Blastococcus saxobsidens DD2: one gene and its partner. The protein of the gene in region 2 interacts with the protein of the main gene of each other region in a pairwise test. Links are inferred from orthologs where the notes say so. Each region holds a gene or a part of one and is shown on either strand. Other genes may lie near its edges.

Evidence for each region. Proteins that work in one complex are often made in the same cells at the same time.
Region 1: the proteins of BLASA_RS15370 (region 2) and hemL interact in binary tests that used the Escherichia coli proteins (3 or more experiments, as listed by UniProt). The link is inferred for Blastococcus saxobsidens DD2 from one-to-one orthologs.

Annotation. Positions count from the first base shown.
Region 1 is NC_016943.1:4,304,565-4,309,456, reverse strand. Bases 866-3,853 are described here. They hold hemL (glutamate-1-semialdehyde 2,1-aminomutase), read left to right. Parts: upstream 866-1,669; coding sequence 1,670-3,037; downstream 3,038-3,853. Other genes in these bases: BLASA_RS20375 (TlpA family protein disulfide reductase), read left to right, coding at 3,666-3,853; BLASA_RS20380 (histidine phosphatase family protein), read left to right, coding at 3,034-3,669; BLASA_RS20390 (hypothetical protein), read left to right, coding at 1,191-1,673; hemB (porphobilinogen synthase), read left to right, coding at 866-1,173. Also shown: BLASA_RS20400 (uroporphyrinogen-III synthase), read left to right, coding at 1-142; more of hemB, read left to right, coding at 139-865; more of BLASA_RS20375, read left to right, coding at 3,854-4,244; BLASA_RS20370 (cytochrome c biogenesis CcdA family protein), read left to right, coding at 4,247-4,892. UniProt on the Escherichia coli protein: Aminomutase that catalyzes the transfer of the amine group on carbon 2 of glutamate 1-semialdehyde to the adjacent carbon 1 to form 5-aminolevulinate.
Region 2 is NC_016943.1:3,232,587-3,237,969, reverse strand. Bases 1,260-4,242 are described here. They hold BLASA_RS15370 (GntR family transcriptional regulator), read right to left. Parts: upstream 3,112-4,242; coding sequence 2,407-3,111; downstream 1,260-2,406. Other genes in these bases: BLASA_RS15355 (hypothetical protein), read left to right, coding at 3,936-4,242; BLASA_RS15360 (hypothetical protein), read right to left, coding at 3,685-3,918; rraA (ribonuclease E activity regulator RraA), read left to right, coding at 3,186-3,674; BLASA_RS15375 (MFS transporter), read right to left, coding at 1,260-2,410. Also shown: BLASA_RS15385 (cupin domain-containing protein), read left to right, coding at 1-134; BLASA_RS15380 (isocitrate/isopropylmalate dehydrogenase family protein), read left to right, coding at 131-1,219; more of BLASA_RS15375, read right to left, coding at 1,232-1,259; more of BLASA_RS15355, read left to right, coding at 4,243-4,565; BLASA_RS15350 (dihydrofolate reductase family protein), read right to left, coding at 4,571-5,284. UniProt on the Escherichia coli protein: Transcriptional activator of the glcDEFGB operon which is associated with glycolate utilization, and encodes malate synthase G and the genes needed for glycolate oxidase activity. Also negatively regulates the transcription of its own gene.

The DNA of each region.
Region 1 (4,892 bases), 1.1 Mb from region 2 along the record:
CCCGGCGACGGCGGCCAGCGCCCAGGAGTTCGGCCTGCGCGTGGACGTGCAGCCGGAGACGGCCGCCGTCGGCCCGCTGGTCGACGCGCTGGCGGAGTTCGCCGCGGCGCGCCGGGCCGAGGAGGAAGGCGAGGGCAAGTGAGGGCCGAGTCACCGGCCCCCGCCCGCCCGGGGTTCGCGCGCGGGCGACGGCTGCGGTCGACGCCCGCGCTGCGCCGGCTGACCGCGCAGACCCGGGTGGCCCCGGCCGACCTGGTGCTGCCGGTCTTCGTCAAGCAGGGCATCGACGAGCCGGTGCCGATCAGCTCGATGCCCGGGGTCGTGCAGCACACCCTGGACTCGCTGCGGAAGACCGCGCACGAGGCGGCCGAGGCCGGGGTCGGCGGGATGATGCTGTTCGGCATCCCGGCCGACAAGGACCCGGTGGGCTCCCAGGCCGACGCCGCCGACGGGATCGTCAACGTGGCGCTGCAGCAGCTGCGCGCCGACCTCGGCGACGAACTGGTGCTCATGGCCGACCTCTGCCTCTGCGAGTACACCGACCACGGGCACTGCGGCGTGGTCACCTCGTCCAGGGGTGGGGTCCGGGGGCAGGGCGGGGAACTCGTGGTGGACAACGACCCCACGCTGGACCGGTACGCCGCCGTGGCGATCGCGCAGGCCCAGGCGGGGGCCCACCTGGTGGCGCCCAGCGGGATGATGGACGGCCAGGTGGCCGCGATCCGCGCCGGGCTGGACGGCGCCGCGTTCACCGAGACGCCGATCCTGGCCTACGCCGCCAAGTACGCCTCGGGTTTCTACGGCCCGTTCCGGGAGGCCGCCGAGGGTGCGCCGCAGTTCGGCGACCGCTCCACCTACCAGATGGACCCGCCCAACGCCGACGAGGCGCTGCGCGAGGTGGCGCAGGACCTCGCCGAGGGCGCCGACGCGGTGATGGTCAAGCCGGCGCTGCCCTACCTGGACATCGTCGCCCGCGTCGCCGAGGCGGTGCAGGTGCCGGTGAGCGCCTACCAGGTGAGCGGTGAGTACGCGATGGTGGAGGCAGCCGCCGCCAACGGCTGGGTGGACCGCGAGCGGGCGATCCTCGAGACGCTGACCGCCATCCGGCGGGCCGGAGCCGGTCAGGTGCTCACCTACTGGGCGGTCGAGGCCGCGCGCCTGGTCACCCGCTAGGCCCGGTCAGGGACACGGTGGACCCGTACGCCGAGCCCGGGGGTTCCTGGCGGCCGTTCTGGATGGTCGCCGGAGCCTTCGGGCTCCTCCTCGCCTGGGACCTGGTGCTGCCCGGCCCCGACGTGCCGCCGCTGCTCTGGGCGGCCGCGGTCGTCGCCGTCCTCGGCATCGTCGGGATCGGCTGCCTCTCCGCCCGGCGGGTCTGGACCGTGCGCGTGGACGCCGACGGCCTCGCGGTGGGGCGGGAGCAGGTCCCGCTCCGCGACGTCGACGCCGCCGCCCTGGGCGAGGTGGGTGCCGGCGTGGACGCCGGGGCGCCGGTGCTCGGCGGGGGCTGGTCGCTGCCCCGCGGCCGCACGGGCCTGCCGCTGCGGCTCGTCGACGGCCGGACGGTCCTGGTGCCCACGCGCGACCCCGCGGCGCTGCGGGCCGCCCTCCTGGCGGGTGTGGGCGACGCCTCCGACCGCTCCCCGGGGACAGAGGGGACACTGGGTCCGTGACCTCGCTGGACAGCTCTCTCCACCCCTACGAGGCGCCGGTCTCGGCCGGCCTCTTCGCCCGCGGCCAGCAGATCACCCCCGGCGGGGTGAACTCGCCGGTGCGCGCGTTCCGCGCCGTGGGTGGCACCCCGCGGTTCATGGTCGAGGGTTCCGGCCCCTGGATCACCGACGCCGACGGGCGGCGCTACGTCGACCTGGTGAGCTCGTGGGGTCCGATGATCCTGGGCCACGCGCACCCCGCCGTCGTCGAGGCGGTCGCCGCCGCCGCGCGCCGCGGGCTGTCCTTCGGGGCGCCCACGGAGGGCGAGCTCGACCTGGCCGAGGAGATCCGGCGCCGGGTCGCGCCGGTGGAGCGCATCCGGCTGGTCAACTCCGGGACCGAGGCGGTGCTGTCGGCGGTCCGGCTGGCCCGCGGCGCCACCGGCCGCCCGCTGCTGGTGAAGTTCGCCGGCAACTACCACGGCCACGTCGACGCGTTGCTCGCCTCGGCCGGCTCCGGCGTCGCGACCCTGGGGCTCCCCGACACCCCGGGCGTCACCACCGGCGCCGCCGCCGACACGATCGTCCTGCCCTACAACGACGTCGCCGCCGTCGAGGCCGTCTTCGCCGAGCGCGGGAACCAGATCGCCGCCGTCATCAGCGAGGCGGCGCCCGGGAACATGGGCGTCGTCCCCCCGCTGGACGGCTTCAACGCCGAGCTGCGCCGGATCACCGCCGCCTCCGGTGCGCTGCTGATCCTCGACGAGGTCATGACTGGCTTCCGGGTCTCCCCCGCCGGCTGGTACGGCCTGGACCCGGTCGACGCCGACCTGTTCACCTTCGGCAAGGTCATGGGCGGTGGGCTGCCGGCCGCGGCGTTCGGTGGCCGTGCCGACCTGATGGCCCACCTGGCCCCGAGCGGGCCGGTCTACCAGGCCGGCACGCTGTCGGGGAACCCGGTGGCGGTGGCCGCCGGCCTGACGACGCTGCGGCACTGCACCGACGAGGTCTACGCGCACTGCGACGAGGTGTCCGCGGTCCTGCGCGGTGCCGCCAGCGCGGCGCTGTTCGCCGAGGGGGTGCCGCACCGGGTGCAGCAGGCCGGCAACATGTTCTCGGTCTTCTTCGTGCCCGACGAGCGCCAGGTGCGCGACTACGACGACGCCCGCACCCAGGACGTCGCCCGCTACACGGCGTTCTTCCACGCCCTCCTGGCCCGCGGCGTCTACCTGCCGCCGTCGGCGTTCGAGGCGTGGTTCGTCAACGCCCAGCTGACCGGGGAGGCGCTCGAGCAGGTGCTCGAGGCGCTGCCGGCGGCTGCCCGTGCCGCGGCCGAGGTCGAGAGACACCGCACCGGTGCGCTGGAGAGCGAGCGGTCCTCATGACCGGGACGACCGTCGTCCACCTGCTGCGCCACGGCGAGGTGCACAACCCCGGGGGCGTGCTCTACGGGCGGCTGCCCGGGTACCGGCTGTCCGACGCCGGCGAGCAGATGGCGGTGCGCGCCGCCGACTGGTTCGCCGGCCGGGACGTCGTGCACCTGGTCTCCAGCCCGCTGGAGCGGGCGCAGCAGACCGCCCGTCCGCTGGCGAAGGCGTTCGGGTTGGAGGTCGCCACCGACGAGCGGATCATCGAGGCGGGCAACGCCTTCGAGGGCCTGGTCGTCGGCGGCGGGGGCGGGGTGTTCCGGGCACCGCGGAACTGGTGGCGGTTGCGCAACCCGTTCCAGCCGTCCTGGGGCGAGCCCTACGTCGAGATCGCCGCGCGCATGATCGCCGCGGTGGAGGCCGCCCGGGACGCCGCACGGGGGCACGAGGCCGTGCTGGTCAGCCACCAGCTGCCCATCTGGACGACGCGGCTGCACGTGGAGGGTCGCCGGTTCGTGCACGACCCGCGCCGGCGGGAGTGCTCGCTGGCCAGCGTCACCTCGCTGACCTACGACGGCGACCGCTTCGTGGGCGTCTCCTACGCCGAGCCGGCCGGCCCCACCGATCCGGACGCGGTGCCGGGCGCATGAGGCGGACCGTCCTGGCCCTGCTCGCGGCCGGCGCGCTGGTCTCCGGCTGCAGCACCGGCTCCGACCAGGTGCAGGTGAACAACGGCGGCGAGTTCCGGTTCGTCGCGGCCACGCCCGTGGGCGAGGTGATCCCCGAGAGCGAGCGCGCGGTGGCCCCCGAGTTCTCCGGCACGCTGCTGGGCGGCGGGCAGTTCTCGTCCGAGGAGCTGGCCGGTGACGTCGCCGTCCTGAACTTCTGGGGGTCCTGGTGCGCCCCGTGCCGGGTCGAGACGCCGGAGTTCCAGGAGGTCTACGCCGGGGTGCGGGACGAGGGCGTGCAGTTCCTGGGGCTGAACGTGAAGGAGACCGATGACCAGTTCGCGCTGGCCTTCGTCGACCGCTTCGGCATCGAGTTCCCCTCCGTCTACGACCCGCGCGGTGAGGTGGCGCTGGCCTTCCGCGACTACCCGGCGAACGCCATACCCTCGACCATCGTGCTGGACCGGCAGGGCCGGGTGGCCGCGGTGTACACCGGGGCGGTGACGCAGGAGGACCTGCGCGCGGTGCTGGACCGGCTGCTGGTGGAAGGGGTCTGACGGTGGGGGACACCTTCGCCGGCCTGGTCACCGACGGACCGCTGCTGGTCGCGGCCGCGGTGGCGGCACTGGTGGGGCTGATCAGCTTCGCCTCGCCCTGCGTGCTGCCGCTGGTGCCCGGCTACCTGTCCTACGTCACCGGGCTGGTCGGCAGCGGCACCCGGACGGCGGCACCTGCGCCCGTGCCGGCGGGTGACGGCGGCGGCACCGCCACGGCGGTGCTGCCGGCGACCGACGAACGGGCCCCCCGGCGGCGCATGGTCCTCGGGGCGCTGCTGTTCGTGCTGGGGTTCACCGTCGTCTTCGTGGCCATCAGCACCGCGTTCGGCGGGCTGGGCCGGCTGCTACTGGTGCACAACGAGGTCATCACCCGGGTCATGGGTGTGGTCACCGTCCTCGTGGGCCTGGCGTTCCTCGGCTGGCTGCCCGCGCTGCAGCGCACCAAGCGCCTGTCCCTGCGGCCCTCGATGGGCCTGGCCGGGGCGCCGCTGCTCGGCGTGGTCTTCGGCCTGGGCTGGACGCCCTGCCTGGGGCCGACCCTGGCGGCCGTGCAGAACCTGGCCTTCGCCGAGGCCACCGCGGGCCGCGGCGCCCTGCTGGGGCTGGCCTACTGCCTGGGGCTGGGGGTCCCGTTCGTGCTGGTGGCGC
Region 2 (5,383 bases):
CCATCTACTGGGTCTACGGCGGCCGCGCCGTCACCCGCACCGTCACCGCGACCGGCGAGACGTTCGAGCACCTCTCCGACGCCGACCGCGGCGCTGGACCCGTGCGCCGGGGCGAGGGCGCAACCCCGGCATGAGCGCGCTGCCGGGACGGCCCTACCGGCTCGGCGTCCTGCCGGGCGACGGCATCGGTCCGGAGATCGTCCCCGCCGCCGTCCGAGCGGTTGACGCCGCGCTCGCCGCCGCCGGCACCCCACCGGTCCAGTGGCAGGAGTTGCCGCTCGGGGCCGCCGCGATAGAGACGCACGGCAGTGCGCTGCCGGCGGTCACGGTCGAGACGCTGGCCGAGCTCGACGGCTGGCTGCTCGGCCCGCACGACAGCGCGGCGTACCCCGAGCCGCACCGGTCGCGGCTCAACCCGAGCGGAGCGCTGCGCAAGCACTTCGACCTCTACGCCAACATCCGCCCGGCCCGCGGCCTCGAGGGCGGCACGGCGATCGCGCCGGACACCGACCTGGTGATCGTCCGGGAGAACACCGAGGGGTTCTACGCCGACCGCAACACGTACGCCGGCTCCGGGGAGTTCATGCCCGCGCCGGATGTCGCGATCGCGATGGGTGTGTTCACCCGCCCGAAGATCGAGCGGATCGCGCGGGTCGCGTTCGAGCTGGCCCGGCGTCGGCGGAACAGGCTCACGATCGTGCACAAGGCGAACGTCCTGCAGCTGACTTCGGGGCTGTTCAAGCGGGTGTGCCTGGACATGGCCGAGGGCTACCCCGACGTGGCGGTGGACGACCTCCACATCGACGCCATGACGGTGCACCTGCTCCGGCGGGCGGGGACGTTCGACGTCGTCGTCGCGGAGAACATGTTCGGCGACATCCTCTCCGACCTGACCGGCGAGCTGGCCGGTTCGCTCGGCATCGCCCCGTCGCTGAACGCCTCCGACGACCGCGCGATGGCGCAGGCCGCCCACGGGTCGGCACCCGACATCGCCGGGACGGGGCTGGCCAACCCGATCGCGATGATCCTGTCCTCGGGGATGCTGCTGGACTGGCTGGGCACCCGCTTCGGCGACGACCGGGTCGCCGACGCGGCGGTCCGGATCGAGGCCGGCGTCCGGACGGCCGTGCGGGACGGGGTGAGCACCCCGGACCTGGGTGGCACCGCCTCCACGGGGGAGTTCGCCGACGCCGTCGTCGAGCGGATCGCCGCCGCCTGAGACCCGGCCGGCTCAGGGGCCGGGGCGGCCGTCCACGGCGAGCCGTCGCGCCGCGACCCCGACGACCGCGAGCGCGGCGGCGGTGGCCCACAGGACGCCGGCCGCCCCCACCCCGACGGCGACCAGGCCGACCGTGCTGGGGATGAGGACCTGGCCGAGCCGGTTGCCCGTGAGCCGCAGGGACATGGCGCGGCCACGCAGCCCCGCAGGGGCGACCTCGGCGAGCCACGACATCGTGAGCGGCTGCCCGACGCCCAGCCCGAGGCCGAGCAGCACGACGACGGCGGCCATGGCGGCCGGGGGGAGCGGGACGCCGACGACGGCCATCGCCACCGCTGACAGCGCCACGCTCACGATCATCAACCGGCGTCGGCCGACCAGGGCGACGAGGCGGCCGAGGAACACGCGCGAGGTCATCGAGGCCACCGCGCGCAGGGTCAGCAGGAGCCCCACGAAGCCCGCCGCCAGGCCGCGATCGGCCCCGAGCGCGGGCAGGTAGACCAGCGTGATGTCGACGGCGGCCAGGACGACGCAGCTGATCAGCAGTGCGCGCAGCAGGCCGGGCAGTCGCAGCAGCGTGCCCATCCCACCGTGCCCGGCACCGGCTCCGACCCCGTCGTGGGCCGGCATCCGGAGGAACGCGGTGCAGGCCAGCAGGGCGACTCCCAGCGCGGTCGCCGTCAGGAAGATCGGCTCGGTGGCCGGGATCGCGCCCGAACCGCCGATCAGCGTGATCAGCGCCGGTCCGGCCGCCTGGCCGAGCGAGGCGGCGAAGGTGTAGTAGCCGAAGGCGGTGTCGAACCGGCCGGGGCCGGCGGTGTTGGCGACGGCTGCCTGCTGACCCACCACCGAGAGCAGGTGGCCGGTGCCCAGCACGACGCTGCCGACGACGAGCCCGGTGGTGCCGCCCCGCTCGGTGGCGAAGACCGCACCGGCGAGGGTCATGAGCACCGCGCCGACGAGCATCACCCGCCGCTCACCGAAGCGGTCGGTCGCCTGGCCCGACGGCACGGCCAGAACCAGCGGGACGACGGCGAAGGATGCGGCGAGTGCGCCGAGCCAGGCCGTCGGCACGTCCAGCTCGAGCGCCCGGTAGGCCGACGTGGGGCGCAGCACGAAGGTGATCACCTGGGTGAGCACCGAGTGCAGGAGCAGCAGCGCGAGCAACCGCCGTCCGGGGCCGGCGCTCACGTGGTGGAGCGGTCGGTGCCGGCGCCCTCGTCGGCCAGCCGATCGGCCGACCGGGCGCCGAGGCTGGTCTCCACGTGTCGGCGCATCCGCTCCGCCGCGGCCTCCGCATCCCGATCACGGACGGCCTCGAGGACCAGCCGGTGCTCGGTCGCCCGGGCGTGGCGGTCGGCCTCGCTGCGCCCGACCTCGAGCGCGTGCCGCCGGTAGCGGTCCGTCTTCACCCAGAGGCCGTCGAGCGTCTGCACCAGCAGGGCGTTGTGGGAGGCACGGTGGACCGCCGCGTGGAAGCGGTGGTGGCTCTCCAACTGGGCGGCGGAGGGGTGGGTGGTCAGCGCCTCGAGGCCGGCGAGGGCGGCCGCGATCTCGGCGAGGTCGGCGTCGGTCCGGCGGTGCGCGGCGAGGGACGCGGCCAGTGGGTCGAGGGCGCTCCGCAGTTCCAGCAGGTCGCGGGCCTCGGTGGCATCCAGGGGGCGCACCCGGGCGTCCCGGTGCGCATCGAGCTCGACCAGCCCCTCCTGCTTGAGCCGGCGGAGCGCCTCCCGCAGGGGCGTGGTGCTCATGCCGATGGTGCGGGCCAGCGCGGCCTGCGGCAGGACGGCGCCCGCCGCCAGCTCACCGGAGAGGATCAGGGTGCGGATCCGGGCGTAGGCCACGTCGCCCTTCGTCATGAAGGCGCGGTCGTCCCCTGGACACTCGGCCACGACGCTCCTCCTCTCGCGACGGTCGTCGCTATAGGCCATAACGAAGGTCCTGCCGCCTTCGAGAGCGAGTGCTCGTGTCGATCCCCGCCACCACCGACCTCTGCGACGCCGACGCCGAGGCCCAGGTCTGCGAACCGGTCTTCCGAGCATTCGGCGGCCGGCCGGCGTTCGCCGGCCCGATCACCACGCTGAAGGTCTTCGAGGACAACACGCTCGTGCGCGAGGCGGTCGGCCGGCCGGGCGCGGGCCGGGTGCTCGTCGTGGACGGCGGGGGATCGCGCCGGTGCTCCCTGTTCGGCGGGAACCTCGCGGTCGCCGCCGCGACGAACGGCTGGGCAGGAGTGGTGGTGCACGGCTGCGTCCGCGATGTCGCCGAGCTGGCGGCTCACCCCATCGGCGTGCGGGCGCTCGCCTCGTTCCCGCGCAGCAGCGAGCCGGGCCTGCACTCGGGTCAGGCCGGGCTGCCGGTGCGCTTCGCCGGGGTGCTCTTCCGCGAGGGAGCATGGCTGTGCGCGGACGAGGACGGCATCGTGGTGCTGCCCGGTGACCCGTCGGCCGGTTGAGCGGAGCGGGTCAGCAACGGCGGAGCACCCGGGCCAGGCGGTGCTTCCGGCCGGCAGTCAGCTCGGCCACCGGGACGGGCTCCGCCTCCGGGACAGCGGCGAGGGCCGCGTGCCGTTCGTGCAGGCGGGCGCGGACGTCGTCGGCCGCGTACGCACGGCGCTGCCGCTCGTCACGGGCCAGCACGGTGCCGGTCGCGGCGACGCCGGCGAGCCCGGCCAGTCCCAGGAGCTTCCAGAGGCGCACGTCCGTAACGTAGCGCCGTGCCCCCGCTGACCCTCGACGAGGCGGTCGACCTCACCCGCACCGGCGACGTCTGGATCTTCCGCGGCGCCTCGGTCGCCGACCGGGCGATCCAGACCCTCACCAACGCCCCGGTGAACCATGTCGGCATGGCCCTGGTGCTGGAGGACCTGCCGCCGCTGCTCTGGCACGCCGAGCTCGGCCGGTCGCTGCCCGATGTGTGGACCGGCCGGCACCAGCGCGGAGTCCAGCTGCACGACCTGCGCGACGCCGTGCTGACCTGGCGGCAGAAGTACGGCCAGCGCGTCTGGCTGCGCCAGCTCGTCGGCCCCGCCGACGACGGCGGCGTGACCCCGGAGATGGAGGACGCCGTCCTCCGGACGGTCGCCCGCATGGACGGCCGGCCCTTTCCGACCACCCGGCACCTGGCCGGCGGCTGGGTCAACGGCCGGCTGCGCCGGAGCACCACCACCGAGGCGGTCTACTGCGCCGAGCTGGTGGCCGCCACCTACACCGCGATGGGGCTGCTCAGCGGCGACCGGCCGCGCAACTGGTACGACCCGGGCAGCTTCTGGTCCGGCGACGAGCTCCACCTCCAGCAGGGGACCGCGCTGGGCCCGGAGATCCCCGTCGACGTCCCGGCGGCCTGAGGGCGCTACCGCCGCACCCGGTAGGTGCTCTGCACCATCCCGCCGGCGAAGCTGCGCGTGCCGACGTGCTCGAGCGGCACGTCGGCGGCCAGCTCGCCGAACGGCGTCAGCCCCGTGCCGATCAGCACCGGGATCCGCGACAGCGTGAGGTCCGCGACCAGCCCGGCCGCGAGGAACGCGTGCACCGTCCGGCCGCCGTCGACGTACACCCGCCGGTACCCGGCCGCGTCCAGCGCCGTCACGGCCTCGTCCAGCGACCGGTGCACGGTGATCCGCGGATCGGCGCCAGCGGGTAGCGATGTGCTCAGCACGTGCACCGGCTTGCCCCGGTAGGGCCAGTCGGCGAACGGCGCGATGAACTCGTAGGTGGCGCGGCCCATGACGAGGGCGTCGATGCCGGAGAGGAACTCGGCGAACCCGAAGTCGCCGCCGTCGCCGTCGTCCGGTGCACCACCGGTCTCACCGCCGCCGGTCTCGCCGCCGCCGGTGAGCCAGGAGAGGTCGCCGTCGAGGCGGGCGATGAACCCGTCGACGCTCATGCCGAGGAAGACCGAACCGGTGAAGGAGACGTCCATGCCGCGCAGCGTGCCGGACGGGTACGACAGCCGCGGTCGGCCAGCAGCACGCGCGGCGGCCCGCCGGTGCCGCGCGCCGCCCGACAGGGCGGTGCCGCCCGCACCCACCGGCGTGTCCGGCCCGGTCGCCAGGGTGTCGAGCATGACGGCGGCACGTGGGCGGACGAACGGGGGATCGCGCCTCCGTGCCCGAGCCGGTTCTGCCCGGACCGGGCAGGCTGGTACCCAGGGGCTCCGCAGCCC